Regions from separate parts of the Streptomyces sp. NPDC004838 genome, predicted to be linked through region 3. Evidence: riboswitches for the same ligand, from Rfam matches in the RefSeq annotation. Region 3 holds a riboswitch; each other region holds the start of a gene.
The links. Region 3 has a riboswitch for cyclic di-AMP ahead of ACWEFL_RS22735 (C40 family peptidase). Riboswitches for the same ligand answer to the same signal wherever they lie in the genome.
Positions count from the first base shown of each region.

Region 1: it holds a riboswitch for cyclic di-AMP, as region 3 does, so the genes downstream of both, ACWEFL_RS34430 (transglycosylase family protein) here and ACWEFL_RS22735 (C40 family peptidase) in region 3, are expected to answer to the same signal.
Region 2: it holds a riboswitch for cyclic di-AMP, as region 3 does, so the genes downstream of both, ACWEFL_RS25050 (M23 family metallopeptidase) here and ACWEFL_RS22735 (C40 family peptidase) in region 3, are expected to answer to the same signal.
Region 4: it holds a riboswitch for cyclic di-AMP, as region 3 does, so the genes downstream of both, ACWEFL_RS34190 (M23 family metallopeptidase) here and ACWEFL_RS22735 (C40 family peptidase) in region 3, are expected to answer to the same signal.

Region 1 covers NZ_JBSGAW010000048.1:11,908-19,342, forward strand. The annotation lists gene ACWEFL_RS34420 (FtsB family cell division protein) at 1-126, opposite strand, end outside; gene eno (phosphopyruvate hydratase) at 279-1,562, opposite strand; gene ACWEFL_RS34430 (transglycosylase family protein) at 1,872-2,654, opposite strand; cyclic di-AMP (ydaO/yuaA leader) riboswitch at 2,659-2,834, opposite strand; gene ACWEFL_RS34435 (transglycosylase family protein) at 3,122-4,117, opposite strand; gene ACWEFL_RS34440 (cytochrome P450 family protein) at 4,229-5,545, opposite strand; gene ACWEFL_RS34445 (nucleoside triphosphate pyrophosphohydrolase) at 5,852-6,862, opposite strand; gene ACWEFL_RS34450 (SurA N-terminal domain-containing protein) at 6,924-7,435, opposite strand, start outside.
Region 2 covers NZ_JBSGAW010000024.1:19,252-26,686, forward strand. The annotation lists gene ACWEFL_RS25045 (PrsW family intramembrane metalloprotease) at 300-1,556, shown strand; gene ACWEFL_RS25050 (M23 family metallopeptidase) at 1,947-2,984, opposite strand; cyclic di-AMP (ydaO/yuaA leader) riboswitch at 2,996-3,142, opposite strand; gene ACWEFL_RS25055 (PP2C family protein-serine/threonine phosphatase) at 3,486-4,577, opposite strand; tRNA gene ACWEFL_RS25060 (tRNA-Met) at 4,848-4,921, opposite strand; gene ACWEFL_RS25065 (MerR family transcriptional regulator) at 5,203-5,958, opposite strand; gene ACWEFL_RS25070 (RNA polymerase sigma factor) at 6,107-7,339, opposite strand.
Region 3 covers NZ_JBSGAW010000020.1:110,145-117,579, reverse strand. The annotation lists gene ACWEFL_RS22750 (PASTA domain-containing protein) at 92-700, opposite strand; gene ACWEFL_RS22745 (ATP-dependent Clp protease proteolytic subunit) at 970-1,605, shown strand; gene ACWEFL_RS22740 (hypothetical protein) at 1,613-1,921, shown strand; cyclic di-AMP (ydaO/yuaA leader) riboswitch at 2,273-2,470, shown strand; gene ACWEFL_RS22735 (C40 family peptidase) at 2,474-2,950, shown strand; gene ACWEFL_RS22730 (ATP-binding protein) at 3,170-3,601, opposite strand; gene ACWEFL_RS22725 (helix-turn-helix domain-containing protein) at 3,895-4,755, shown strand; gene ACWEFL_RS22720 (DUF397 domain-containing protein) at 4,767-5,069, shown strand; gene ACWEFL_RS22715 (8-amino-7-oxononanoate synthase) at 5,189-6,361, opposite strand; gene bioB (biotin synthase BioB) at 6,545-7,435, shown strand, end outside.
Region 4 covers NZ_JBSGAW010000046.1:31,490-38,924, forward strand. The annotation lists gene ACWEFL_RS34170 (STM4014 family protein) at 1-567, shown strand, start outside; gene ACWEFL_RS34175 (STM4013/SEN3800 family hydrolase) at 668-1,603, shown strand; gene ACWEFL_RS34180 (STM4012 family radical SAM protein) at 1,600-2,955, shown strand; gene ACWEFL_RS34185 (STM4011 family radical SAM protein) at 2,966-3,910, shown strand; gene ACWEFL_RS34190 (M23 family metallopeptidase) at 4,204-5,244, opposite strand; cyclic di-AMP (ydaO/yuaA leader) riboswitch at 5,247-5,408, opposite strand; gene ACWEFL_RS34195 (tyrosine-protein phosphatase) at 6,394-7,206, shown strand; gene ACWEFL_RS34200 (DUF6126 family protein) at 7,226-7,405, opposite strand.

The sequences.
Region 1 (7,435 bases), on a different contig from region 3:
GCCGGTGAGCCGGGAGCGGCGGGCCTGCCGTCTGGTCTGGGAGCGGTAGACACGGGCGGCGGTCTGCTCGCCGAGCAGCCTGAGCCTGGTCGCGGTGGAGAACCGGTCGCGGTCCTTCCCGGCCATCGTTCGCCTCCCCTGCTGCCTCTGTACGCGCGTACGTCCCCGGACACGGTACGGGACCGTGGCCGGGGACGTACGCACGCGCTGCGCCTTCGCCGGGTTTTCCGTTCTTCGGATGTCCGGAGCGGGGGCGGGATCCCGGCCCCCGGAAGGGGTCAGTCCTTGAAGCGGGGGAACGCGCTGCGGCCCGCGTACACGGCGGCGTCGTCCAGGATCTCCTCGATGCGCAGGAGCTGGTTGTACTTGGCGACGCGCTCGGAGCGGGCGGGGGCGCCGGTCTTGATCTGGCCGCAGTTGGTGGCGACGGCGAGGTCGGCGATGGTGACGTCCTCGGTCTCGCCGGAGCGGTGGGACATCATGCACTTGAAGCCGTTGCGCTGGGCCAGCTCCACGGCGTCCAGGGTCTCGGTCAGCGAGCCGATCTGGTTGACCTTGACGAGGAGCGCGTTCGCGGCGCCGTCCTCGATGCCACGGGCCAGGCGCTCGGGGTTGGTGACGAAGAGGTCGTCGCCGACGATCTGGACCTTGGCGCCGAGCTTGTCGGTGAGGACCTTCCAGCCCGCCCAGTCGTCCTCGAACAGCGGGTCCTCGATGGAGACCAGCGGGTAGGCGGCGACCAGTTCCTCGTAGTACTCGGTCATCTCGGCGGCCGAGCGGGACTTGCCCTCGAACTCGTACTTGCCGTCCTTGTAGAACTCGGACGCGGCGACGTCGAGCGCGAGCGCGATGTCCTTGCCGGGGGCGTAGCCGGCTTCCTTGACGGCTTCGAGGATGAGGTCGAGCGCGGCGCGGTTGGAGTCGAGGTTCGGCGCGAAGCCGCCCTCGTCGCCGAGGCCGGTGGACAGGCCCTTGGTCTTCAGGACCTTCTTGAGGGTGTGGTAGACCTCGGTGCCCCAGCGCAGGGCTTCGGAGAAGGACTCCGCGCCGATGGGGGCGATCATGAATTCCTGGATGTCCACGTTGGAGTCGGCGTGCGAGCCGCCGTTCAGGATGTTCATCATCGGAACGGGCAGCAGGTGCGCGTTCGGGCCGCCGAGGTAGCGGAAGAGCGGCAGGTCGGACGCCTCGGAGGCGGCGTGCGCCACGGCGAGGGAGACGCCGAGGATGGCGTTGGCGCCGAGGGAGGACTTGTCCGGGGTGGCGTCCAGGTCGAACATGGCCTGGTCGATCAGGCGCTGTTCGGTGGCGTCGTAGCCGACCAGCTCGGGGCCGATCTGCTCGATGACGGCGAGGACGGCCTTCTCGACGCCCTTGCCCTGGTAGCGGTCGCCCCCGTCGCGGAGTTCAAGAGCCTCGAACGCACCGGTGGACGCACCGGAGGGGACGGCGGCACGGCCAGTGCTTCCGTCGTCGAGGCCAACCTCGACCTCGACGGTGGGGTTGCCTCGGGAGTCCAGGATTTCCCGGGCTACGACGACGTCGATGGACGGCACGAGCATCTCCTTCTGGGATGTGACGCTGAGGAGCAGGGCCTCATTGGCCTTGCGGCAAGAGCCTAACCGGCCGGGGGTCGCCGACCCGTCGATGCCCGCCCCCTGGGACGAAAAACGGCGTGAAGAGCGCCGCCGGGGGACAAAAGGATCAATGGCTACCACCGGTAACAGCGTGCGCAGATGGAAACCCCGGTCCGGCGCAAACGGGGGAAGTGCGCCGGACCGGGGTGCTCGGGGGGCCGGGAAGAGTCAGCCCACGTCGAGCTGCGGCCCTGGGGAGAGTCGGCTCAGGTCGAGCCGCTGCTCCGGGGAGAGTCAGCTCAGGTCGAGCTGCTGGCCCGGGAAGATGACATCGGCGTCGCTGATGATGTCCTTGTTCAGGTCGAACAGCTTCTGCCAGCCGCCGTCGACGCCCTGCTCCTGGGCGATCCCGCTGAGGGTGTCGCCGGACTTGACCTCGTACTCGCCGTCGCCCTTCTGGAAGCCCTTGACCTTGGCGGCGGACTTGCCGGACTGCTCGGCGGGCTTGTGGGTCTTCGTCTGGGCGGGGGCCTGGGACCGCTCGGAGCGGGTGGTCGGGGCCTCGGTCTGCCGCTGCGAGGACTGCGACTTCTGGGACTGCTGCGACTTCTGCTGCTGCGAGGACTGCTGCTTCTGGGAGGACTGGTGCTGCTTCTGCGGCTTCTGCTGCTGCGAGGAGCCGGTGTCCGAGGAGCCGTTGTACGCGGAGCGGGACAGGCCCACGCCACAGGTCGGCCAGGCACCCTTGCCCTGGCCCGCGAGGACCTTCTCGGCGATCTGGATCTGCTGCGACTTGGACGCCTTGTCGGCGGTGGAGGCGTACTGGGTGCCACCGAACGCGGCCCAGGTGGAGGCCGAGAACTGCAGACCGCCGTAGTAGCCGTTGCCGGTGTTGATGGACCAGTTGCCGCCGGACTCGCACTGGGCGACCTTGTCCCACTCGGCGGCGGTGGCGGCGGAGGCGGAGGTGGCGCCCATCAGCGGGGTGGCGACGGCCACGCCGGTGATTCCGGCGAACGCGACGATCTTGGTGGCCTTGGACGGACGACGGTGCTTGCCCTTGCCGGAAAACAGCATGGAACGATCTCCTCACCGACGCCTACGAGGTGAGCTGTCGGGTTCGGGCGTAGTGAGTTGCCCGGCCGCGCGACGTTGCGCGCGGCTTCACCCCAAGCCGGACGCCCGTCGTTCGTTCACAACGGGCGGGGCCGGCACTTACCTTGGGTCCCCCGCTCCTGCCTTCGGCGCTCTACGCGACGACTGTTCCCCCCGACCGACGGCAGGATTCGGCGTGACGGTCGATGGTGCCCGCGGTGGCGAGCGGTTCAGACCGTAGGCACACCTCCCCCCGATGTTCAACGACGAACATCGGGGAGAAAACACCCATCCCGCCGCCTCCGGCACCCGCGTTTCCGCAGGTCGGATGCGGAATAAGTCATTCCGGCAAGCGGGTTGGGCCGATTCGAACAAAGAGATCCATGTCTCACTTGCACAGAACCGGACGTACTGGAGCGAAAAGACGGCCGACCGGGGCGGAACTGCCCCTACTGGGCGTCGAGATCGAGACTCTGACCAGGAAGGATGAGGTCGGGGTCGGCGCCGACGGTTTCGCGGTTCGTCTCGTAGAGGGCCGGCCAGCCGCCGGGAAGCTTCTGCTCCTCGGCGATGGCCCAGAGGTTGTCGCCGGGCCGAACTGTGTACGTACCGGGCGAAACCGCCGCCTCGCCGACGCCGCCGGACGCCTCCTGTCCCGACGCCTCCTGCCCGGACGCCGCTTCCTGTCCGGCCGTCTCGGCGCGGGCCGGGGAGTCACCGCGCGAGGCCCGGTCGCCGCCCGCCTCACGGCTCCCGTCCCTGTCGCCCGGTCCGGCCGGTGTCGCGGGGGTGGTGGAGGCAGCCGGAGTGGAGGTCCCCGGCCGGGGCGGAGTGGCCGATCCGGTCGCGTCGGGCGCGGGCTCGCCGCGGTGTCTGCCGGGGGCCGAGTCGCCATTGCCGACACCCTGGGTCGCTTCCGCGGGGGTCTTCGGGGCCTCGGCCCCGGTCTTGGACGGGGAGGAGGTCTTCTGCCCGGCAGCGGGAGTGCCCGAGGGAGTCCCCGAGGGGGTCTTCGTCGGCGCGGCGGACGGCTCGCCCGAGACGCCGGGGTCGACCCCGTCGCCCGGGTTGTCGTTCGTCAGCCCCGCGAGCGAGGCACACGCGGACCACGCCTGGGGCCCCTGCGCGGCGAGGACCTTCTCCGCGACGGCTATCTGCTGCGAGCGGCTGGCCAGATCGGGGCGGGCCGCGTACTCGGTGCCGCCGAACTCCGCCCAGGTGGAGGCCGAGAACTGCAGACCGCCGTAGTAGCCGTTCCCGGTGTTCGCGCTCCACAGACCGGCGCTCTCGCACTCCGCGATCCGGTCCCACACGGCGGCGTCCGCGGCCGACGCCGAACCCGCGCCGAGGAGGGGGATCGCGATGGCGGATCCCGTCACCCCCGCGGCCACGAAGAGGGCCGGAGCCTGACGAGGACGGCGGTGTCGACCATTACCGGAGAGCATGCAGGTGCCTTTCGCGGACTGCTGGGACCGGGGCGAACGTAGCGTTGGGACAACCCCGGTTACAAGTCGATGCAGCGCAGATCACGCGAAAGTCACAGACCTGACGGCACGTCACTTCTTTGTGGGTGCGAACTCCACCGGGAGACTGCGCAGTCCACGCATGATCAGCCCGCCGCGCCAACGCAAATCGGCCGGATCGCCCGCGAGCCGAAGATCCGGCAGACGGCGGAAGAGCGTCGCCAGCGCGGTACGGGCCTCCAGCCGGGCGAGCGGCGCGCCGAGGCAGTAGTGGATGCCGTGGCCGTAGCCGAGGTGGGGGTTGTCCGAGCGGGAGAGGTCCAGGATGTCGGGTTCCCCGAAGCGGGCGGGATCACGATTGGCGGCGGCGAGTACGACGAGGACCGGTTCGCCCTTCCGGATGCGCCGGCCCCCGATGTCGAGTTCCTGGGTGGCGTAGCGCCAGGTGGCCAGCTCCACGGGTCCGTCGTAACGGAGCAGCTCCTCCACGGCGGTGTCGAGAAGGGCGTCGTCACGTCGGTCGACCGCGCCCTGGAAGACAGCCCGCTGAGCGGGGTTCCGGAAGAAGGCGTGAGCGCTGTTGCCGATGAGGTTGATGGTCGTTTCGAACCCCGCGAAGAGAATCACGAAGCACATGGCGGCGGCCTCGTTCTCCGTCAGATGTTCCCCGTGGTCGGAGGCGCGGATCAGCCCGGAGATCAGATCGTCGGCACCCTCGTCGCCGAGGGCCTCGCGCTTACGGTGAATCAGCTCGGCGAGGTACGCGCGAATCTTCTTGACCGAGCGGGCCACTCCGCCGCGCGGTCCGCCCTGGTGCCGGATCATCATCCCGGCCCAGTCACGGAAATCGTCCTGGTCCTCGGGTGGAACGCCGAGCAGATCGCAGATGGCGTAGATGGGGAGCGGGAACGCGAACTCATGGATCAGATCCGCGCTCCCCCGCGCGGCGAATCCGTCGATGAGCCGGTCGGTCAGCTCCTGTACGCGCGGAGCGAATTCGGCGACCCGGCGCGGCGTGAACGCCTTCGACACCAGCCGCCGCAGCCGGGTGTGATCGGGTGGATCGATGTTCAGCAGATGCGTCATGAGGTTGGCGCTGCGCTCGCCCGGGATCCCGGTCTTGCTCTTGCCCTGGGCGTCCTCGGCGTGGTGGGCGGGGTTCTTCGACAGCCGCTGGTCGGCGAGCGCCTGCCGGGCGTCCGCGTACCGGGTGATGAGCCATGCCTCCACCCCGCTGGGAAGCCTGGTCCGGTGAACCGGCGCGTTCTGCCGGAGCCAGGCGTAGGCGGGGTAGGGGTCGGTGGCGAACTCCCAGGTGAAGAGTCGGGGGCCGGTGCCGGTGCCGGCGCTTGTGCCTGTGTCGGCGGCGGGGGCGGACGCGGGGTCCGCACCGGGGGCGGTACCGGACACCGGGCACGTCCTCGGTCCGGGGCCGGATCCGGATCCGGACGCCGCGCCGACGCCTGCGGCAGGCTCGGACGCGTGGGCGTCGCCCGATCCGGGCGGACCGGCGTCGGCGGACGCCGTGCCGGAGCGAGCGGACGCCGTGCCGGAGCGAGCGGACGCCGTGCCGGAGCGGGGCGTGCCGACCGCCTCCGCAACGGAGGCAGTGCCGGACGCGGAGTCCGTACCGGACTCGGGGCGAGGGCCAGGCGCGGGGTCGGTACCTGGCTCAACGCGAGAGCCGGGCGCAGGGGTGTAGCTCACCCCACGACGTTACCCGGCGTCCTCCGAGGTCTCCGCGCCGCCCGTCCGCAGGCCCTCCGCCGCGCGGATCGCGTCCCGGTACGCCCGTGCCGCCGCCCGCAGCGCCGCCTCCGGGTCCGTTCCGGCGGCCTCCGCCCGTACGGCGAGGGCCAGGAGTTCGTCACCGATGCCCTCCCCCGCCGGGAGCCGCACCTCAAGCTCCGAGGTACGCACGCGCGACGCCAGCTTCGCGGCCAGCGCCAGGCCCGGCTGGCCGAGCGGGATGCCGTCCGTCACCGAGTCACGCCGCTTCTCGGCGGCCTTGGTGCGGAGCCAGATCCGCCGTACGTCCTCCGCGGTCTCGGCCTTCTCGTCGCCGAAGACATGGGGATGCCGGTGGATCAGCTTCTCGACGATCGTCCCGGCGATGTCGTCGACGGAGAACGGCGCCTCCACGTCCTCCTCCGCGATCCGGGCGTGGAAGACCACCTGGAGGAGAACGTCCCCCAGCTCCTCCCGCAGTTCGTCGCGGTCGCCCTCCTCGATGGCCTCGACCAGCTCGTACGCCTCCTCGATGGCGTACTTCGCGAGGGCTTTGTGCGTCGGTACGGAGGACCAGGGGCACTCGACCCGGATACGGTCCATGACCTGCACGAGATCGAGGAGCCGGGCCCCCGGAAGGTCGTACGAGCCGGGCAGCAGCTCCAGGTCGGGCATGCTCACCCGCCCGGACCCGGCGAGCCGCGCCAGGCCGTCGGTCAGTGCCTGGTCCCCTTCTCCCGAGGTGAGCACCACGACGGTCGAGCCCCCGGCGCACACGTCCACCAGTTCCCGCGCGCTCGGCACGGCGGCCTCCACGGCGACTCCCGCCTCACGGAGATACGGCAGCTGCGGATGGGCCGCGTCGGCGCACAGCACCCGGTCGGCCGCGCGCAGCGTCTGCCAGGCGGGCCAGGAGAGCAGTCCGGGCGCGACCCGGTGGCTGGCGGTGAGCAGGACGATACGGCCGTCGGGAAAGTGGGAGGGGGATGGAGTGGTCACCCCTTGAACCTACCTCGGCCTCCCCAGCCCCCTGCTGCCCCCTGCCCGCGCCCGACGGGCCCTACGCGCCGCCCGATGGCACGGGCTCCTCGGCCTTGGTGACCTGGCTGATCCACGGAGCCTTGTACTCGCCCAGCTCCAGCTTCTGGTTGTCCCACGCGCCGAAGCGCGGGTTGACGTCGATGTCGAGGGACTTGGCGGCGGCGATGAACATGTCGTTCAGCTTCTGCTGGCCCTGTGCGCTGTCGGACGCGCCGATGGTCCGGGCGAGCTTGCCGATGAGGATGTCCCGCTCGATCACGGCGCCGAGCTGGTCGGGAGCGACCCCGCGCTGCTGGAGATAGCTCGCCTCGAGCTGCTGCTGGCCGCCGGCCTGCTGGACCAGCGCGGCCCTGCCCGCCTGCATGTCCTTGCGGCTGACGGTCACCTTCGCATCGTCGGCGGCGCGCTGGACGACCTCGTTGACGATCAGGTCGTACAGCTTGGCGCGGCTGAGCTGGCCGCTTTCCTTGATGAGCTGGGCGGCCTGCGGAGAGGTCTCCTGCGCGGTGCGCACCTGCTGGACCGCGCCCT
Region 2 (7,435 bases), on a different contig from region 3:
GAGACGCCCTCCCGGTTCCCTCCTGGTCCCTCCCGGCGCTGCCCGTGTGGCGTGAAAAGGCCGGATGCCCAGCCGGGACGGTCTGAAGCGCTTCGGCGTGTAACCGCCGGTCACCCCCTGCGCCATCGCCAGGTGTCAGTACTCCTCGTTAGGGTCGATGGGTGTACGAGCCGTCGCCCCAGCATCAGCCGCCGCATCCGGCAGCCCAGCCGCCGCCCCGTGCGGCGGATCCGCCTGTGCTGCCCGCGCCCCCGCACCCCGTTGTTCCGGCGTTCCAGGAGCAGCCGCTCTTCGACGCCATGCCCGAGCAAGCCCGCTGGCGCTACAAGCCGCGCCGGGCCTCCCGGCTCTGGCGCAGCAAGGCGATCCGGGCCGGAGTGCTGATCACGCTCCTCGCGCTCTCCGGGCTCGTCATCCTCGCCCTCGTGCGTGAACAGACCGGTACCGAGGGCTTCCTCGTCGGTATCGGGCTCGCCACGCTTCCCGTCCCGCTGCTCGCCGCGGCGTTCCGCTGGCTGGACCGGGTCGAGCCGGGCCCCTGGCGGAACCTCGCGTTCGCCTTCGCCTGGGGCGCGTTCGCGGCGGCGCTCGTCGCGATCATCGCGAACACTTTCGCGACCCGCTGGATAGCGACCGCCACCGCCGACCCCGCGAGCGCGGACACCCTCGGCGCGACGGTCATCGCCCCGATCGTCGAGGAGAGCGCGAAGGCCGCGGCGATCATGCTGATCTTCATCTTCCGGCGGCAGGACTTCACCGGGCTCGTCGACGGCATCGTGGTCGCCGGGTTCACCGCCACCGGCTTCGCCTTCACCGAGAACATCCTCTATCTGGGCACCGCGTTCGACGAGGACCAGGCGATGGGCTCATCGGGCTTCGCCTCGGTGACGGTGGCGACCTTCTTCGTACGGATCGTCATGTCGCCGTTCGCGCATCCGCTGTTCACCGTGCTGACCGGCCTCGGCTTCGGGATCGCGGCGCTGGCGGCCCGTCGGCAGCGGATACGCCGGGTCGCGCTGCCCCTGCTCGGCCTCGCCCTGGCCATGGGCATGCACGCGCTGTGGAACGGCTCGACCTCACTCTTCGGCCCTTGGGGCTTCTATCTGGTGTACGGGGTGTTCATGGTCCCCGTCTTCGGGCTGCTCACCTGGCTGACGATCTGGTCCCGGCAGCGCGAACTGCGCACGGTCTCCACCGAACTGCCCGCCTACGCCGCCGCGGGCTGGATCGCGCCCGCCGAGCCGCCGGCGCTTTCGTCCATGAAGGCGCGCAAGGCCGCCCGGACCTTCGCCATGCAGCGGCAGGGACCGGCAGCGGCACACGCCGTGTCGGAGTACCAGCGCTTCGCGACCTCGCTGGCGTTTCTGCGCCACCGGGCGCGGCGCGGCGCGGCGGACCCGGACTTCGCCGAGCGGGAGCAGGAACTGCTGCACCACATGTGGCAGCGGAAGGACATGGCGGGCCCGGCGCTGACGTACGCGGCGCGCGCGACGGGACGGGTGTGGGCACCGCCCCCGTACCGCGACTACGAGGGGTACAACCCCTACCGCGCCTGACCTCACCGGCGACCCCGGCACCGGCCGAACGAGGGAAACGACGGAACAGCGGGAGAGCGGAACGGCAGGTCGGCAGTGCGGGGAAGACCGGCAGCCCTGACGTCGGGGGGTGAGCGCCAGAGCTGCCGGAGATCGTCGTGCACCTTCTGAGGATCGCGGAGGGCGGCTCGCGGAGCACGGGTCAAGGAGCACGGAGCGCGGGTCAAGGAGTACGGAGCGCGGCTCGCGGAGCACGAACGCCGTCCGCCTCCGGACCGCGCAGGACTCGAGGCCACGATTCCGCGTCCACGATCGTGGGGCCATGCGCCGCAGACCGCGGGCCATGCGACCGCGGGCCCCCACGGGCCGCCGCAGATGTCGGCGACCCCGTGTACCGCGTGTCAGCCCGTGTCAGATGTTGAGTCCCTTGCTCCGCAGCCACGCCGCCGGGTCGAGCGTCGAGCCGCCCGCGGTGTGGACCTCCAGGTGCAGGTGAGCGCCGGTCACATTGCCGGTCGCGCCGACGCGGCCGATCGTCTCGCCCGCGCCGACCTTCTGGCCCGCGCTCGCGGTCATCGACGACAGGTGCGCGTACCAGACCTCCGTACCGTCGTTCAGCTCCAGCACGATGCGGTAGCCGTACGATCCGGAATAGGCCGCCGACTTGATGGTGCCGCCGGCCACGGCCTTGACCGGGGTCCCGCTCGGGGCCGCGAAGTCGAGGCCGGTGTGCTGGCCCGACGACCACAGCGAACCGGACTGGCCGAAGGTGGAGGTGATGGTGTACGAGGAGGTGGGCAGCGAGAAGCTCTTCGCGAGCTTGGCGAGGCGTTCGGCCTCCGCCTTGGCCTTGGCCGCTGCCTCGGCCTTCTTCTTCTCGGCGTCCGCCTTCGCCTTGGCCGCCGCCTCGGCCTTCTTCGCAGCGGCCGCGGCCTTCTCGGCGGCTGCCCTCTCCGCCTCGGCCTTCTTCTCGGCCGCCGCCTTGGCCTGCTGCTGCTCGGCCTGCTGAAGGATCCGGGAGCGCAGGGCCTCGCCCGCGCCGTCCTTGGTGTCGCCGGCGCTCTCGGCCTCGGCCGCGCCGCCGATGGTGCCCATCGCGGCGAGCGCGGTGTTGCCGCCGTCCGCGTCCTCGGAAGGGGTCAGGCCGTCGGGCAGGTTGTCCGAGATCTGGTCGGGAAGCGAGATGGAGAGCGCGGGCTTGTTCTGCGCGGTGGCGATGCCGCCCGCGCCGACCGCCGCGATCACGCCGACGCCGAGGACCGTGGAGCTACGGGCGAATCCGCCCCGCTGCTTCATGACACGGTGCCGTCCGCGTACCGGACGGACGCTCTCCTCGGTGGGGTTCCATTCCCCGAATGACCGCTCGGCCCCCTCTTGGCTGAAAACGCCGGTGGTGGAGGGCCTCACGGACCTGACGGGCGCTTCCGGGGCAGGGCTGTTGGACGCCACTGAGGCGTACTCCTTTCCTTCCTTCTCGCCTACCGGGTTAGCTGACGGGTTCGGAGCAGGAAGGTCTCCTACGAGAGTCTCCGCAGGGTGCGAAGACGCCCGATTCACCCCAAAAGGTGGTTCCCCGGTTCCCTTGCGGGATTCGGCGCATGCGCGCGGTGCCGCCCTGACGGCGGCTGGGACGACCGCGCTGCGTTATCGAACGTTAATAGACTGGGGGGCCGGATTCCAAGCCGTTCCGGGTGATCGTTAACGCGCTCGCGCCAGACCAACCGGGACACAAGAGGCCGGAGTCGGGCGACTTGAACGTCACTTCAGCAACATCACACGCCTGACAGTTCGTCAAATTCTATGCGGAGAGCCGTCCTTCGACTACACATGGTGCTGACGGCCCGGTGAGAGAACATTCATGCGATCGTGGCCCGCCTCTCACCACCGGGCCCTCGGTCACCCTCATGGCTGTGGGACAGCCGACATCGCGCTCCGGCGTGTCAGCCGTTGTTAGCCCGGCCGGGTGACCGCCAGCAGCGCCAGATCGTCCGTCAGCCCGTTGCGCGTATGCCGTCGCACATCGTCGACCAAGTCGTCCAGCAGCTCTTCCGGTCCCGGAAAGGGCCGCCCGGTGAGGCGGGCCGCGGGGTCGTAGAAGAATCCGGCCTTGTTCCGCGCCTCGGAGAGGCCGTCCGTATAGATCAACAGCGTCGCCCCGGTCGGCAGGGGATGCGTCTCGGCCCGGTCCGGCCAGTGCCCCAGATCGCCCATGCCCAGCGGAAGCGCCGCCTCCAGCGGCGCCAGATAGTCCACCCGGCCGTCGCCGTACAGCAGCAGCGGCTCCGGGTGTCCCCGGTTCACCAGCCGCACGGCACCGCCGCCGCGCGGAATCTCGGCGAGCACGGCGGTGGCGAACCCCTCGAAGGCGTCCAGACTGCCCTGCCGCTCGGCCTCGCGGATCAGCGCCCGGTCCAGCCGCCCGGCGACCGCTTCCAGTGAACTCTCCTGCTCAGCCGCCTCCCGGAACGCCCCGATGATCACCGCCACCGCCTCGACCGCCCCCAGCCCCTTTCCCCGTACGTCCCCGACCACCAGCCGTACACCGTGCGGAGTGTCCTGTACGGCGTAGAGATCCCCCCCGACGAAAGCGTCCGCGAGCGCCGCCTCGTAACGTGCGGCGGTACGGAGCCCTCCGATCTCCGCGGAGGGGGTGGGCAGCACGGCCCGCTGGACGGTCTCGGCGATGACCCGGGCGGACGCGAGCCGCTGGCCGCTGCGCTGGACGACGCGATTGATGAGTAACGCCAGCGCGGAGACGGTGACCACCGTGCTCAGCTCGGTGTACGAGTGAGGCTGCCCCGCAGTCCCGTTGTAGACGTTCAGACTCAGCTCGGCCAACGTCACCATGATCCCCGTCAGCAGGGTGTTGAGCCACGAGAAGAAGGGTGCGGCGACCAGCGGAGCCGCCGCGAACATCGGCACGGCGGTGTAACTCGGGGGAAGTCTGAGGTCGTAGGCCACTCCCACGACGATCATCAGTACGGGCAGCATGCGGACGAAGCGGCGCGCACCGTACCCACTGCGCTGCTCTTGGTGCGCCAAGGGTGCACTCCTCCCCGGTCCGCCAGCGGCAGCGGACGGTACCGCGCCCCTCTACAGGCTCGCCGCGATGGGGCTCGGGGGCGAGCCGCCATCGGCCGAATGGGGTAACGCGGTGCGCTGCGCGGTCGGTACGCACGGTCAGTACGTGCGGTCGGTACGCGGGGTCCGCACGCGCCCGTCGGCACGTGCCGTCCGTACGCGGAGGCCCGACCGGACGTGGATACGACGGTGGCCCGGCACTCTCGCCGAGTGCCGGGCCACCGTCTTCAGTAGCGGGGACAGGATTTGAACCTGCGACCTCTGGGTTATGAGCCCAGCGAGCTACCGAGCTGCTCCACCCCGCGTCGTTGGACATAACCTTACGCCATCCGAAGCAAGATCCACTCCATTTTTCCGGCGCGGTACGGCACGAGGTCGCGGATCAGCCGGTATGACCGGAACCGGGATCAGACCGGACCGACGGCAGCGGGGCGGCGAGCCGGTGACGACGGGGTCGGGAACAGAGGAGCAGGAGCAGGATCGAGAGCAGGATCGGGGTCGGATCCCGCTCGGGTCCTGCTCGCGTCCTGCTCGCGTCCTGCTCGGGTCGGGTCGGGTCGGCTCGGGTCGGATCGGGTCACCGGGTTCAGTCGGTGAGGTGCCGCTCCCCGTACACCTTCATCGCGTCCCGGACGAAGGCCGCGGTCCCCTCCCCGTACCGGTCGTAGTTCTCACCGAAGCGCGAATCGGCGACGTACATCTCACCGAGTCCGACGAAGTGCCCCTTCGAGGGGCCACTGCCGCCGCCCGCCAGGGACTGCCACGCGTACATACGGCGGGTGATCTCCTGCGCCTCCTCGCTGTCGGCGGACCTGCCGTCCCGCAGCGCGCGGGCGTAGTCGCGGGCGATGGTGTCGTGCTCCTGGAGGTGTTCCTTCTTCTGCCGGTCGGTGAGCTGACGCCACCAGCGGTCGCTCTTCTCGTACGCGTCCCGGCCCCAGCGCTCGGTCACCTCCTGCTCGTACTGCGAGTGATCGAACCCGTCGAACACTTCCTCGGCCATGAGTTCCTCTCCTCTCTCGGTCTTGCGGAGAGTGGTCCGCACCGAGGCGATCTGCCGCCGGATGCGCTCTCGCTCCTGCTCCAGCAGCCCCAGATGGGCCCGGAGCGCGGCGGCCGTGTCGCGCTGCCCCTCCAGCACCTCGGCGATCGCGGGCAGACCGAGTCCCAGTTCCCGCAACAGCAGGATCCGTTGCAGGCGCACGAGCGCGTCCGGCCCGTAGTAGCGATAGCCGTTGGCGCCGATACGGCTGGGCTCCAGCAGTCCTACGTCGCCGTAGTGCCGCAGGGTGCGGCTCGTCGTGCCGGCGCGGCGCGCGATTTCCTGGATCGACCACTCCATGCCCTGAACGCTAAATCTTGACGTTGCGTAAAGGTCAAGCCCGGACGGCCCGCACAGCCCGTGCCCGGATCACGGCCCGCACCACGGAAGAGCGCCCGCGCGACGGGGAGTCGGCGGCGGGCGCGGGGAGCCTGCGGCGGGCGCGGGCTCAGGGCTGGAGCCGCGCCGCGCGGGCCGTCAGATAGCGCGCCTCCGGAACGCTGAGCGTGCGCCGGGCGGCGAGTCGATAGGCGGCACAAGCGCCGTCCGGGTCCCCGGCCTTCTCCAGCAGATGCGCGCGTACGGCGTCGAGCCGGTGGTGCCCCTCCAGCCGGTCCTCCAGCTTGGCCACCTCGGCGAGCCCGGCCTCGGGCCCGTACACCATCGCCACGGCGACGGCTCGCCCCAGTTCGGCCATCGGCTCCGGAGCCAGCCGTACGAGCAGGTCGTACAGCGCGAGAATCTGCGGCCAGTCGGTGGCGTCCGCGCTCTCCGCCTCGTCGTGGAGCGCCGCGACGGCCGCCTGAAGCTGATACGGGCCGGCCGGCCCCTGACGCAGGGCCTCCTCGACCAGCGCGACGCCTTCCTCGACGGCCTTGCGGTCCCAGCGGGTGCGGTCCTGTTCGTCGAGCGGGATCAGCTCGCCGTGCGGCCCGGTTCGGGCGGCGCTGCGGGCGTCGGTGAGCAACATCAGCGCGAGCAGCCCGGTGACGGAACCCTCGCGCGGCAGCAGCCGGCGTACGGAGCGGGTCAGCCGGATCGCCTCGTACGCCAGGTCGGAGCGGTGGAGGACACTGCCGGACGTGGCCGTATAGCCCTCGTTGAAGATCAGATAGAGGACCTGGAGCACGGCGGCGAGCCGCCGGTCGCGGTCCTCGGGCCCCGGCGCCCGGAACGGCACCCCTTTGATCTTCTGCTTCGCGCGGCTGATCCGCTGGGCCATCGTCGCCTCGGGCACCAGATGCGCGCGGGCGATCTCGGCGGTGGTCAGCCCGCCGACCGCGCGTAGCGTGAGCGCGATCTGCGCGGCCGGGCTGAGGTCGGGGTGACAGCAGAGGAAGAGAAGGGTGAGGGTGTCGTCCTCGGACGGCGCGCGGCTCTCGCCGGGCGGGGGCGCGGTGAACGCGTCGCGTGGCGCGAGGTTCGCGACGGTCTCCTCGCGTCGCCGCCGGGCCTCCTCGCTGCGCAGCAGGTCGGTGAGCCGCCGGGAGGCGACCTTGATCAGCCAGCCGCGCGGGTTGTCGGGGATCCCTGTGCCGGGCCACTGTTCGGCGGCGGCGAGGAGCGCTTCCTGTACGGAGTCCTCGGCGAGGTCGAAGTGACCGTACCGGCGCACGAGCGCACCGAGGACCTGCGGCGCGTGCAGGCGCAGCAGGTCCTCGATCGTGGTCGTGCGGTTCATTCAGTTGTGGATATCACACCGGACTGTCACTCACCCCGGCGATCCCGACCGGCCGGGCATCCACCGGTCAGGCATCCACCGGTCGGACATCCACCG
Region 3 (7,435 bases):
CGTCGGCCGATACGGCCACAGGGCCTGCGGCGAACGGCCGAAGGCCCAGGTCAGCGCGGCCCCGCCCGGCAAGGCGGGGCGACTTGGGCGCTCAGGGACAGGTCTCCTCCAGTTTCACCGTGCCGAAGTTCACCTCGGTGTCGGGGAGGGCGGTGCTGCCCGCCTTCGGATCCTGGCTGCAGACCTTCCAGTTCCGGTCCCAGACCTGATTCCGGCCCGTTCCCAGGCTGTCGTGCGAGGTGAGGAGGTAGAAGCCCGCCGACTGCGCCGAGTCCTGGGCAGCCTGCAGGCCCATGCCGATGAAGTTGGGCACGGCCTTCCCGGCCGCCGCCTTGGCAGGCTTCTCGAGCTTCTCGGGCTTCTCGGGCTCCTCCGGCTTCTCGGCGTTCTCGGGCTTCTCCGGCTTCTCCGGCTTCTCGGCAGCAGGCGTCACGGTCACGGTGGCGGTGACGGTGGGCCCCGGCGCCGCCTTGACCCCGGTCGCGGCCGAGGCGGCTTCGGAGTCCCCTGCCGATTCGGTACCGCCTCCCCCGGCCGCGCCGATGACGACGCCCATGAAGAAGAGGAGAACGGCCGCCGGAATGGCGATCCGCTTCCGCGCCCACCCCGGCCCCTTCTCCGGCGGCGGCGGCCCGGAGGGCTGCCCCCACTGCGGCGTCTGGGATGACGGCGATGACGGCTGTTGCTGACCCCAGCTCATGAGATCCCCCCAAGGATGTCGACTGCAGGATTGAACCTAGCGGCCCCGAATCGTCCGCGGTGCCCCGCACTTCCCCGTAGTGACGCACTTGTGATCAATCGGCGGAGAAGGCGTGTTGATCCGCCTCGCCCCACTGTCCGCTCGCCACGCAATCGTCCTCTGGCTTGACCTTCCTCTCCTCGCATCAGAAGCGCACCCTTCTCAGTTCTGTACGTCCTGTACATTTTTTACAGACACCGTTCCAGTAGTGCACCGAGGAGAGGTACGCCATGACCCGTCCCGCCGCCCGCTACGTCCTGCCCCAGTTCTCGGAGCGCACCGCCCAGGGAATCCGGACCCTCGATCCGTACTCGAAGCTGCTCGACGAACGGATCGTCTTCCTCGGTACCGATGTCGACGACACCGCCGCCAACGATGTGATCGCGCAGTTCCTGCATCTCGAATACACGGCGCCGGACCGGGACATCTCGCTGTACATCAACTCCCCCGGCGGCTCGCTCAGCGCCATGTCGGCGATCTACGACACCATGCAGGTGGTCACCTGCGACGTGGAGACGGTCTGCATCGGCCAGGCCGCCTCGACCGCCGCACTGCTCCTCGCCGCGGGAACCCCCGGAAAGCGGATGGCGCTGCCGGGGGCCCGGATCGTCGTTCAGCAGCCCTCGCTCGACGAACCGATGCGCGGTATGCCGTCCGACCTGGAGATCGCGACCGCGGAACTGCTCCGGCTCCGTGCTCAGCTCGCGGAGCTTCTCGCACGGCACACCGGCCGGCCGGTGGAGCGGGTCACGGCGGATCTGGAACGGGACCGGTTCTTCGACGCCGCGGCCGCCAGGGAGTACGGACTGGTGGACCATGTCGTCACCGACCGCAAGACCTCGCGCTCCGGCCGCTCTTCCGGGTGATGACGTCATGCCGCTGCCCGAACCGCCGCCGCTGCCCGCGCTGACCCGCGCCGAGTGCGCGCTCATCGACAGTTACCTCGAAGTCGTCGACATGGTGGGACGGATCAATCCGGCCCGCTCCACCCACACCTACGGCGCGCTCCGCGCCGCACAGGCACTCGTGAGCCGGGCGACCGCGCTGCGGGACGCCCTGGCGCTGATGCATCTGCGCGGCGAGAGCGAGGTGCACTCGGTCACACTCGCCGGGGCGTTGAGAGTCCTCGACGGGGAGAGGAGGGCGCTCCGGGTCACCGTGCCGCCGCCTCCGGACCGGTGACGGACCTTCGCTCAGGACCGGCGGCGGACTTCGCCTCGGGGCCCGAAGCCACCCCCGAGCGAATGTCAACCGCCATCGGAGTACCAGAAGACATACCTCTTTTGAAGTAGTCACCCACCGGTCGGCGGCTACGGTCGAGTTGCGCACGGAGACGACCAAGAAACCGGAATATCTCATTCCGGTGCTGGTAAGAGCCTCGTAGGCCGTCGAACACCGAGGCGCGACGGGGCACGTCCACCCGAACAGAGTATTCGTGTTGAAACTCACATATCGCCGTTTTGCCTCGGAAAACCGGCGGTGCGTAGGTCAAGATCCCTGGGACGACAAGCCCCCGTCACCTCGGCGGGGCAGTCCGGACAGACGCCGAATCCTGCCGCTGTTCCGGACCACTGGTCGACAGGAGTGCTTCGGCAGGAGTGGAGGACCCACGCAGCACGGGACAGCCGGCCGGTCCGGAAGTCCCTAGGGGTGAAGCCGCGTCAGCGGCCGGGCACCTTCGTCCGCCCGAACCCGACAGGTCATCCTTCACAGGCGGCTGACGAAGGGTTGCGCATGACTGCGCAGAAGAACGTCCCGTCTCTGATCAGCCGGGCGGGCGCCGTATCGGCCCTGACCCTCGCCGCGCTCGGCGGCACCCTGATCGTGCCGGGCGGCACGGCCGAGGCCCAGGCGGCCACGACGCACGCAGGAAAGGCGCTGAAGATCGCGGCCTCGAAGAAGGGGGCGCCCTACAAGTACGGCGCCGTGGGCCCTTCCCGCTTCGACTGCTCGGGGCTCACGCTCTACTCGTACAAAAAGGCGGGGAAGAAGCTCCCGCGGACCGCTCAGCAGCAGTACAACTCGACCCGCAAGGTCTCGGCGTCCTCACGGCAGATCGGGGACCTGGTCTTCTTCCACAGCAACAAGAGGGTGTACCACGTGGGCATCTACGCCGGGAAGGGAAAGATCTGGCATTCGCCCAAGACGGGCTCCTGGGTGAAGCTGGACAAGATCTGGAGCAAGAGCGTCCTGTACGGCCGGGTCCGCTGACGGCCCGCACCTGACAGAACACGCGCCGGTCGCCGGGGTCTCGCCCGGCCGCCGGCGCGTCGGGCTGTGAGCGCCCTCAGCGGTTACTCCGCGGCCCGGCCGGGCCTCTCTCACGAGCCTTGGCCTCCTCGGCGGAATGGCCCGCCGCCCTCACCGCCCGGCACGAGCACGGCACAAGCCCGGCGCGCACCAAGACGCGAACCACGGCGCGCGCCTCGGTCAGTTCGGCACCGGCACGGTCCACGGAAGTGCGATCCAGACGGTCTTGCCGCCCTCCTCGGTCGGGGTGACCGAGAGCCGTCCGCCGGAGTGCGCGGTCAGGCTTCGGATGATGACCATGCCCCGCCCGTTGTCCTGCCGGACGGCCGCCGGCAGTCGCTGCGGCCAGCGCGGGTGGCTGTCGGTCACCCCGATGCGCAGTTCCTCGTCCCGCTCCAGCGACAGGTCCACCGTGAAGGTGGGCGACTGGCCGAAGGTGTGCTGTACGGCGTTGGTGGTCAGCTCCGAGACGATCAGCCGGATCGTGTCGACCGTCTCGCTGTCGGCCGGCAGTCCCCAGCCGGAGACGACATCCGTGGCGTATCTCCGGGCCACGGACACCGAGGCGGGTTCGCTCGGCAGGGTGATGGAGGCTTCCTGAAGATCTGCCATGGCGACGCTGTCCCTTTCCCACCGCGGCCGTGCTCCGAATTCGTAGCGGATGGATGCGCGGGCGGCCACGGATTGCGCTGCGGCCAGACTGCCACTCATCGTGCCGCCAGGAGTGGCGATCCACAAAGATATGCATATATCTGTCGCTCGATGCGGTGAACTCTGCAACATGAAACCGCTTTTGGGCGCACACTCAGAACCTTGTCCGACGGGCCGATCCGGCCGACCGCAGGGGCTGACGACGGATCGAGGCCGAGGACCGACGGAGACGGACCGGCAGGAAGGATGCCCTGATGCAGCACGGTCCCGCGGTGCGCCGCCGCAAACTCGGCGAGGAACTCCGCAAGCTGCGGCTGGCCGCCGGCCTCACCAGCCGGAACGCCGGAGAGCTGGCCGGCTGGCACCAGTCGAAGGTGAGCCGGATCGAGACCGGGGCCAGCGGGGTGAAGAGCGCCGACGTACGGCTGCTGCTCGATGTGTACGAGGTCGCCGACCCCCAGCTGAGGAATCTGCTGGAGACCCTCGCCGGAGCGGCCGACGGCTCGGGCGGCCAACACTGGTGGCACGCCTACCGGGGGCTGCTGCCGCCCGAGTACCGGGACTTCATCTCCCTGGAGGCGCAGGCGTGCGCCGTGCGCACGCTGGAGACCTCGGTGGTGCCGGGACTGTTGCAGACCCCGGAGTACGCGCGGGCGGTGACCCGGTCGACGCTTGAGGATCTGCCCGAGGCGACCGTCAACTCCCTGGCGGAGGTGCGGATCGCCCGGCAGTCGGTGCTGCGCGGCAGGAAGCCGCTGAAGCTGCGCGTCGTGCTGGACGAGGCCGCGCTGCGACGGAGGGTCGGGGGCTCACGGGTGATGCGGGAGCAGTTGGGGGAGCTGATCCGCTCCGCCGGGTTGCCTCATGTACGGATCCAGGTACTGCCGTTCTCCGTCGGCGCGTATGTCGGACTCGCCAACTCTTTCGTTATCTTCTCCTTTCCGAACACTTCTGATCTGGATGTGGTCGTTCTCGACCATTTGACGAGTAGCCTCCATCTGGAGCGGGCAGAAGACCTTGCGGTGTACAGCGCCGCGTTCACCACGATGCAGGCGCGCGCCCTGTCCGCCGTGGATTCTCTGGATCTCATCGCCACGATCATGGATGACGCATAGGGAGGCCCCCCATGTCCGATCCCCTCGTGCACCCCGACTCCTTCCGCCCCGATCCACTCCTCGACGATCCCCTCCGAAGCGGCCCGGCAGGCGGCGAAGTCGCCGACGGCGAACTCGTCCGCGACGGCGGCGGATTACTGTGGCGGCACAGCAGCCGCAGCACCGCGATGAGCAACTGCGTCGAGGCGGCGAAGCTGCCGGACGAGTCGCTCGCCGTGCGGGACTCCAAAGACGTGACCCGCCGACCCCTGCGGTTCTCCCCGCGGTCCTGGTCCCGATTCGTGACCGCGGTCTCCGCGGAGAGCGACGGCTGACCCCCGTCGCCGTACAGGCCGAGCGCCGTCGCCGAACCGTCGGCGCGGTGGGCCGGTCTCGTAGCTCCGGTTGATGGACGGCACCCCCGAGAGCACCGGCCGACGGACGGTGTCCCGCGTCAACCGACGGACGGCATCCCGGCGAAGGCTCCGGCCGGCGCGGTCTTCACGATCGTCGCGATCGCCCGGTCGATCTGCTGATCGGTCAGGTCCGCGCAGGCCGTCAGCCTGAGCCGGGAGACGCCGTCCGGAACCGACGGCGGGCGGAAGCAGCCGACGGCGAGACCGGCGGTACGGCAGTCGGCGGCCCAGCGCACCGCCGCCTCGGGGGACGGCGCCCGTACCGAGACCACGGCGGCGTCCGGGCGTACGGCCGTCAGACCGCTCTCGGTCAGCAGGCGGTGCAGGGTCACGGCGACCGTACGGACCCTCTCGGCCAGTTCGGGCTCGCGGCCCAGCAGCCGCAGCGAGGCGAGGGCGGCTCCCGCCGCGGCCGGTGCGAGACCGGTGTCGAAGATGAAGGTCCGGGCGGTGTTGACCAGATGGTCGATGACCTTCGCCGGTCCGAGGACGGCTCCGCCCTGGCTGCCCAGGGACTTGGAGAGGGTGAGCATGGCGACCACTCCCCTCTCGCCCGCGATCCCCGCGGCGTTCGGGGCGCCCCGGCCGCCGTCGCCGAGTACCCCGAGGCCGTGCGCGTCGTCCACGAGCAGGGCGGCCCCGCGCCCACGGCAGACGTCCGCGAGGGCGGCCAGCGGGGCCGCGTCGCCGTCCACCGAGAAGACCGAGTCCGTGACCACGAGGGCGCGCCGGCCGGAATGCGCGTCCAGTGTCCCGCGTACGGCGTCGACGTCGGCGTGCGGGACGATCGAGGTCTCCGCGCGCGAGAGCCGGCAGCCGTCCACGATCGAGGCGTGATTGCCGCTGTCGGAGACGATCAGCGATCCACGGGAGGAGAGGGCGGTCGTCGCGGCGAGGTTGCCCGCGTAGCCGGAGGAGAACACCAGCGCGGCCTCGAACCCGCAGAACTCCGCGAGTTCCCGTTCGAGTTCGGCGTGGAGCGCGGTGCTGCCCGTGACGAGCCGGGAGCCGGTCGCGCCCGCGCCCCAGCGGCGGGCCGCGGCGGCCGCGGCGGCGGTGATCTCGGGGCGGCGGGTGAGCCCCAGATAGTCGTTGCCCGCGAGATCCAGCAGCGTACTGGCGGCGGGGCGCGGCCTGAGCGTACGCACCAGGCCCGCGCGCTCGCGGTGACTCGACTCGTCGTCGAGCCAGTCGAAAGGGTCCTGGGTCATGGTGGTCCGGTCCTTGTGCGGCCCGGCGCCTTCCATGTGGTCGTCCGGGCCTTTTGTAGGCAGCCCACAGACACTAACCGGGGCCGCTCAAGGTATGGATGTGGTCATACACACACTTCGAAGAGGCTCTGTTGTGGAGTTCAGACTTTCCCGCGGTGACCGCCGTACGTAAGGATCTGCGCCATGGACCTGCTGAAGACGCTGGTGGAGAAGGGCCTGCGGCGCGAGTCGCCGACCCGTGAAGAGGCGCTCGCCGTACTGGCGACCTCCGACGACGAACTGCTCGGCGTGGTGGCCGCGGCCGGCACGGTGCGCCGCCAGTGGTTCGGCCGCCGGGTGAAACTCAACTATCTCGTCAATCTGAAGTCCGGGCTCTGTCCGGAGGACTGCTCCTACTGTTCCCAGCGGCTCGGGTCCAAGGCGGAGATCCTCAAGTACACCTGGCTGAAGCCCGATGAGGCGTCGCGAGCGGCGGCGGCGGGGGTCGCGGGCGGTGCGAAGCGGGTCTGTCTGGTCGCGAGCGGACGCGGGCCCACCGACCGGGACGTGGACCGGGTCTCGAAGACCATCGAGGCGATCAAGGAGCAGAACGAGGGCGTCGAGGTGTGCGCCTGTCTCGGGCTGCTCTCCGAGGGGCAGGCGGAGCGGCTGCGGGGTGCGGGAGCGGACGCGTACAACCACAACCTCAACACGTCCGAGGGAACTTACGGGGACATCACCACCACCCACACCTACGCCGATCGGGTGGACACGGTGCGCCAGGCGCGAGCGGCGGGTCTGTCCGCCTGTTCGGGTCTGATCGCGGGCATGGGCGAGAAGGACGAGGACCTGGTCGACGTGGTCTTCGCGCTGCGCGAGCTCGACCCCGACTCGGTGCCGGTGAACTTCCTGATCCCCTTCGAGGGCACACCGCTGGCCAAGGAGTGGAACCTCACCCCGCAGCGGTGTCTGCGGATTCTCGCGATGGTGCGGTTCGTCTGCCCGGATGTCGAGGTACGGCTCGCGGGCGGGCGGGAGGTCCATCTGCGCTCGATGCAGCCGCTGGCGCTGCACCTGGTGAACTCGATCTTCCTC
Region 4 (7,435 bases), on a different contig from region 3:
GACGGGATGACCGCGGATCTGCGGATCGTCGTCACCGCCGGCCGGGCGACCCACGCGGTCGTCAGAAAGGGCTCGTCACCGATGACCAATCTCCATCTCGGCGGGGCGCGCGGCGATCTGGCGGCGGCCCGCGCCGCCGTCGAGGCCGCGGGCACCGCCTGGGACGAGGCGCTGGGGATCTGCGAGCGGGCGGCGGCCCGCTTCCCCGGGGCCTTGCGCGTGGGCGTCGATCTGCTGCCCACCACGGGATGGCGGCGTTTCGCCGTCGGCGAGGTCAACGCCTTCGGGGATCTGCTGCCGCGACTCACCGGCCTGCCGGGCAGCGGGGTGGAGGGCCTGGACACCTACGGGGCGCAGATCGCGGCCGTACGGGAACGAGCGACGCGACGGGACGACGGCCGTGCACCGCGCGGAGCCGTCGCCCCGCACCGAACCCCCGTACCCCACCAGGCTCCCGTACCCCACCGAACCCCTGCACCGCATCACGCTCCCGTGGCCCACCAAGCCCTCGCGCCGGGGAGAGCGGGCGCACCGGAAGGGACGGGGAACCACCGTGCCGACGCCTGACGCCGTCACCCGGCCCGGCCGGGAACACGCTGCCCTGGGCATGAACCCCGCCATGAACCCGGACATGAATCCTGACGTGAACCCGGAGATGAACCCGGACATGAACGAGGTCGTCGGCCGCGACGATCTGCTGTTCGTCACGCTCGACACCCTCCGCCACGATGTCGCCGCCGAACTCGCCGAGGCCGGGCGGATTCCGAACCTCACCCGCCGCCTTCCCGGGGGCCGCTGGCAGAAGCGGCACGCGCCCGGCAGTTTCACCTACGCCTCGCACCAGGCGATGTTCGCGGGCTTTCTGCCGACTCCGGCCGCGCCGGGCCCTCACCCCCGGCTGTTCGCCGCGCGCTTCGACGGCAGTGAGACGACGGCCGGCCGGACCTTCGTCTTCGACACCCCCGATCTGGTCACGGGCCTCGCCCGGGCGGGGTATCGCACGGTCTGCATCGGCGGAGTCGGCTTCTTCAACAAGCGGGGGCCGCTCGGATCCGTACTGCCGGGAATGTTCCAGGAGAGCCACTGGGAGCCCGAGTTCGGCGTCGCTTCGCCCACCTCGTTCGAGGCGCAGGTCGCCCGTGCCGAGGAGGTCGTCGCGGCACTCCCCCACGACCGCCGGCTCTTCCTGTTCGTCAATGTGCCCTCGCTGCATCAGCCGAACTGGTTCCATCGTCCTGGCGCGACCCGCGAAGCGGGCGACTCCCGTGAGACGCACGCCGCCGCGCTGGAGTACGTCGACCGGCACATCGGCCGGTTGTTCGACGCCACGCGCAGCCGTCGGCGCTGCTTCGCGATCGTCTGCTCCGACCACGGCACGGCGTACGGCGACGACGGCTACACGGGTCACCGGCTGGCCCATGAGTCCGTGTGGACCGTGCCGTACGCGCACTTCTTCCTCGAAGCGGCCGAGCCGACCGAACCAACCACCGTGCCGGATCAGCCGATTGATCCGCCGGAGCCGGCCGAACCAGTTGAGCCGGTCGAACCGGTTGAACCGGCCGTGTCACCTCCGCAATCCGAACCACCCGAGGCCGCCGTATGAGCACGCCACCGAACACACCGCCCGACCATCCGCGCCCGTACCAAAGTTACGTCTACGCCTATCCCCACAAGACGGCGTACCGGCCGCTCGCCGACCGGCACTCCCTCGGCGAGCTGTGGGCCGCGGAACGCAAGGACGCGCTCTCGCTCTATCTGCACATACCGTTCTGCGAGGTCCGCTGCGGCTTCTGCAATCTCTTCACCCGGATCGGCGCTCCCGACGAGCTGACCACCCGCTATCTCGACGCGCTCGACCGGCAGGCGACCGCCGTACGGGACGCGCTCGGCGACGACGGGCCGGTGCGCTTCACGGCCGCGGCCTTCGGCGGCGGCACGCCGACGTTCCTCACCGCCGATGAGCTGGACCGGCTCTGCGACATCGCCGAGAAGCGCATGGGCGCGGATCTCGCCTCCGTCCCACTCTCGGTCGAGACCTCACCGTCCACGGCGACCCCCGATCGGCTCGCCGTACTCGCCGAGCGCGGCGCCACGCGCCTCAGCATCGGTGTCCAGAGCTTCGTCGACCAGGAGGCGAAGGCGGCCGTACGCCCGCAGCGGCGTGCCGAGGTCGAGTCCGCACTGGCCCGCATCCGGGAGGCGGGCGTTCCCGTCCTCAACATCGATCTGATCTACGGGATCGACGGCCAGACCTCGCGGAGCTGGCGATACTCCCTGGACTCCGCGCTGGCCTGGCGGCCCGAGGAACTGTATCTCTACCCGCTCTACGTCAGGCCGCTGACCGGTCTCGGCAGGCTCGGGACGGGCGGTGATCACTCCTGGGACGCCCAGCGGCTGCGGCTGTACCGGCAGGGTCGTGATCATCTCCTGGCCCACGGCTATGAGCAGGTGTCGATGCGGATGTTCCGCCGGGCGGACGCACCGGCCTCGGACTCCCCGGACCACGCCTGCCAGACCGACGGCATGATCGGCCTCGGCTGCGGAGCCCGCTCGTACACCTCGCGTCTGCACTACTCGTTCGACTACGCGGTCCGGATGACGGAGATACGCGGCATCATCGACGCGTACACGCAGACGAGCGCCGAGGACTTCGGCCGCGCCGGCGTCGGATACGAGATGGACGAGGACGAGGCCCGCCGACGCCATCTCCTCCAGTCGCTCCTCCAGGCCCAGGGCATGGAGACAGGCGACTACCGCGACCGCTTCGGCCGCGATCCCGAGGACGACTTCGGTCCCGAGCTGGAACGGTTCACCGTGCTCGGCTGGCTGGACGAGTCCGCGCCGCCCGGACTGCTGCGGCTGAGCGCCCAAGGGCTGGCGTACTCGGACGGGCTGGGACCGGAGTTGTTCTCCCCCGTCGTACGGGCCCGTATGGCCGCGTACGAGCCGAAGTGAGACGGCGGACATGGATCATCTGACCGTCCTCTACCGGGGACCGCTCGCGTCCTGCGACTACGACTGTCCTTACTGCCCCTTCGCCAAAAGGCGCGACAACCCCGCGCGACTGCGGGCGGACCGGGCCGCGCTGGAACGGTTCGCCGCCTGGGTGTCCTCGCGGCCGGACGACCGGCTCTCGGTTCTGTTCACCCCGTGGGGCGAGGGTCTGGTGCGCTCCTGGTACCGCCGCACCCTGGTCGAACTGTCGCGGCTGCCGCAGGTGCGACGGGTGGCGATCCAGACCAATCTCAGCTGCCGCACCGACTGGCTCGCCGAAGCCGATCTCGACACGCTCGCGCTCTGGTGCACCTACCATCCGGGGCAGACCCCCTACGACCGCTTCCTCGCCAAATGCGGCGACCTGGCGGCGCGGGGCGTCCGTTTCAGCGTCGGCGTCGTCGGTCTCCCCGAGCATCTGGAGCAGGCCCGCCGTCTCCGTGCCGAACTGCCCGAGCGGGTCTACCTCTGGGTGAACGCGGCGGAGGGGCACGGTTACACGGACGCGGAGGCCGCCGACTGGACGGGGCTCGATCCGCTCTTCCCCTACAGCCGCCATCCGCACCGCTCGGCCGGACTCCCCTGTCGTACGGGCGAGTCGGTCATCTCGGTGGACGGCGACGGCACGGTCCGCCGCTGTCACTTCGTCAGCGAGGAACTGGGCAACCTCTACGACGGCTCGTACCGGAGCGCGCTGCGTCCGAGGGCGTGTCCGCTCCCCGTCTGCGACTGTCACATCGGCTATGTGCATCTGGAGTCGCTGCCGCTGTACGACGTGTTCGCGGGCGGCGTCCTGGAACGGATCCCCGCCGCCGGACCCACCGCCGCCGCCGAGCCCGTGCTCCTGCCGTTTCCGGTGCCGGTGCCGTTCGGCAACGGCACCGGCACCGGCACCGACCAGGAACGGGACGTATAGCGGCGGCGGTACGGGAGCGCATCGGTCCCACCGGGATGCCCAGGGGGGCGAAAACGCCGGATCCCCTCGCGCCACCGCGGCGGTGCGAGGGGATCCGGGCCGTTCGGCCCGCGGGTGCGAGCCGTTCGGCGAAGAGATCAGCGGAACCGGAGTCCGGAAGAGCCGGGGCTCAGAGGTTCAGAGGACCAACGGGACCGGAACGCGCCGGTGCCGTCAGGATCCGTCAGGATCCGTCAGGATCCGTCAGGATCCGTCAGGATCCGTCAGGATCCGTCAGGATCCGTCAGGATCCGTCAGAGCGAGACGCCGTGCTGGCGCAGGTACGCCACCGGGTCGACGTCCGAGCCGTAGCCGGGGCCGGTGCGGACCTCGAAGTGCAGGTGCGGACCGGTGGAGTTGCCGGTGGAGCCGGCGCGGCCGATCTGCTGGCCGCCGCTCACACTCTGGCCGGACGAGACGGAGAGGGAGGAGAGATGGGCGTACTGCGAGTACTTGCCGTCGGTGTGCCTGATGACGACCTCGTTGCCGTACGCGCCGCTCCACCCGGCGGAGACGACGGTGCCGGGTCCGACGGACCTGATGCTGGTGCCGGTCGAGGCGGTGAAGTCGACACCGGTGTGGTACCCGCTGGACCACATGGAGCCCGAAGCACGGTAGGAGGTGCTGACGTTGCCGGACGGCGTGGGGGTGGTGTAGCCACCGCTCCGCTGGGTGGTGCTCGGCGCGTCGTCGGACGCCTGGGCCGATCCCCGGACCGAGGAGCCGGAGGCCGAGGACTTGGCGTTTGAGGACTTGGCGTTCGAGGACTTGGCCGACGGAGACTCGGCGGACGAGGAGCCGGAGGACTTCTGCGACTGCGCGGCCGGAGCGCTCTCGCGGGAGTGGTCACGGGAGGAGCGGTCGTCCGAGCGCTTCTCGGCCTTCGCCGGAGCCTTGCCCTCGGCCTTCGCGCCGATGGTGAGCTTGAGGCCGGGGTGGATCAGGGAGGGGTTCTCGCCGACGGCCTCGCGGTTGTCCGCGTAGAGCTTCTGCCAGCCGCCCCTCACCTGCTGTTCCTCGGCGATCTTGGCGAGATAGTCGCCCGCGACGACACGGTAGGTGACCGGGGCGGCGGCGTGCTGCCGCACCTCCGGGGCGGCCGGAGCGCCGCTCGCCTTCGCCGGGGCGACGGCCGAGGGAACCGTCTGTACGGCGGGGGCGGTCTGCTCCGCGGCCTGGGCGCCGGTCGCGCCCATCAGCGGGATGGCGATGGCCGCGCCACCGGTACCGGCGGCGACGAAACCGCGGGCGATGGGGCCTGCCTGGATACGGCGATGCTTACCCTTTTTGGGCATGACGCTTTCCTCTCCGGCGCCTGCGAGGTGAGCTGTCGGGTTCGGGCTGGAGATGCCCGGCCGCGCGATGAGCACGACTTCACCCCAAGCCGTCCGGATACCCGGAATCGGCGTACTACCTGGGTCCCCCGCTCCTGCCACATGTGAGTGGGTGAAATTCGGGCGGCGGCAGGATGAGGCGTGCCGCCCGGAATTCCGAGACCGTAGACCGGCCGTACCGAGCGGAACAAGCCGAGGATTATCCCGATCGGTGAACTGGGTCATTCTCCGGGGGAATTCACCGTCACACTCCGTGGACCGAAGTCCGCAAAACTCCTGCCCCGCAGGCGTATTCCACTTCTGGGCGCGGCCACACACCGTCACGGATATGATCCTGCTCACGAGCGGATCCCATATCCCGCACTTATAGGGCACGTTATGGCGAACCTCCTGATTCGGACATAAGGCACATGTGATCCCATAAGGGTTGATCGCCGCGATTGCCGCTCCCAACTCCTCACCTTTCACACGGAAACGACAGCCGTACGTCGATTCCCGTCCACCTCGACAAGGCGCGGCCGTATGACCATGGCGCCCGGGTTCGCCCCGAGCCCGCCCGGGCGCGGACCCCGCGTCTCGGCCGGGTTCCTGCTCGCTCAACACGGCGGGGCTCCCGGAAACAGGATTCGAAAGCCACTTCCCGATGCACGGTCCGCAATCGGCCGACCAGTGCCTCAAGAACGCCGACCAGCGCCCGAAGAACAACGTCGGCATGCCCGGTCCGCCATTCCCGCGAATACTCCCCACCGGGACAGACCCGCGTCCATGAATCGGCGCGTCCATGACACAGCGGTCGAGGTCCCCTTCCGCAAATGCGATCGGAGCGCCGGTCAGAAGTGCGCCCGACTACTCACGGAGACAGAGGCTGTCCCATAGGCCCGCACACCCCGCCGGGCGAGGTTCGCCGCGAACCGTGATGGCGGAACCCGGTGCGGGTCGGGCTCGCCATATGTACGCGCATCATCGAGAGCGCGCGGGCGTCCGGGTGATGGCGCCGGACGGGACGCGGCAGCCCGTTTCCGCTGGTTGCCCGAGGTACCGATGTCGTATCGTCGATAAAACGCCACCGTCGGCGACCGATGCCGACGGCTGTGATCTCCTGGAGCCTTCGTGACGCAGCAGTTGCCGCAGGTCCCCTCGAACGAGCCCGAGCTGACCGGAGTGCGCAACTTCCGCGACGTGGGCGGACTGCCGACCGTGGACGGCGGGACAGTGCGGTACGGGCGGCTCTTCCGCAGCGGGCATCTCGCCCACGCGACCGAGAGCGACGCCTCGTTCCTGGCCACCCTCGGGCTGCACACGATCTTCGACTTCCGCAACAACGCCGACATCCAACTGGAGGGGCCGGACGTTCCGCTGCCCGGTGTGCGGAATCTGAATCTGCCCCTCAGCGACCCGGCCGACGGGGCCGAGTTCTGGCGCATGGTCCGCGAGGGCGGCATCAACCAGCTGCGGTCGATTCTGGCGGACGGCAAGGCGGCCGGCCGGATGGCGGAGTCGTACCGCATGATGATCACGCAGCGCACGGGCGATCACAGCAGGATTCTCCACGCGCTCGCCGAGGACAGCGTTCCGGCGCTGATGCACTGTGCGGCGGGCAAGGACCGCGCCGGTCTCTCCATCGCGGTGTCCCTGCTCGCGGTCGGGGTGGAGCGGGACGCGATCGAGGCGGACTACCTCAAGTCCAACGACCCGCACCGCCGCTACCTGATCCGCCGCAAGGACGACTCGCCCGCAGCGATGTCACCCGAGGTGATGGAGCTGCTGAGCCCGCTCTTCGACGCGCGCGCCGAGTATCTGCACACGGCCTTCGACGCGATCGAGGAGACGTGGGGCACCACCGAGCGCTACCTCACGGACGGGCTGAAGCTGAGCCCCGGAACGCGCGAGCGGCTGCGGGAGCGGCTGACCGAGACGGCGTGAGCCGTCCGGGCCACCTGATCTACTTGGCGCCGACCTCGAACAGGAGATAGAGGAAACCGGCCAGCAGGTGGCCCGCGATCAGATACGCGAAGAGCCGGACGACCAGGCCCCTGGGGAACTTCCCCTCTTCCTTCATCTCGTGCTTGGCCGGCGTCTGGGGCACGGCGGCGTCCTCGGGAACGATGGGGGTCTCGGACATTTCGTGGGCTTCTTTCTTCTGGATTCTTCG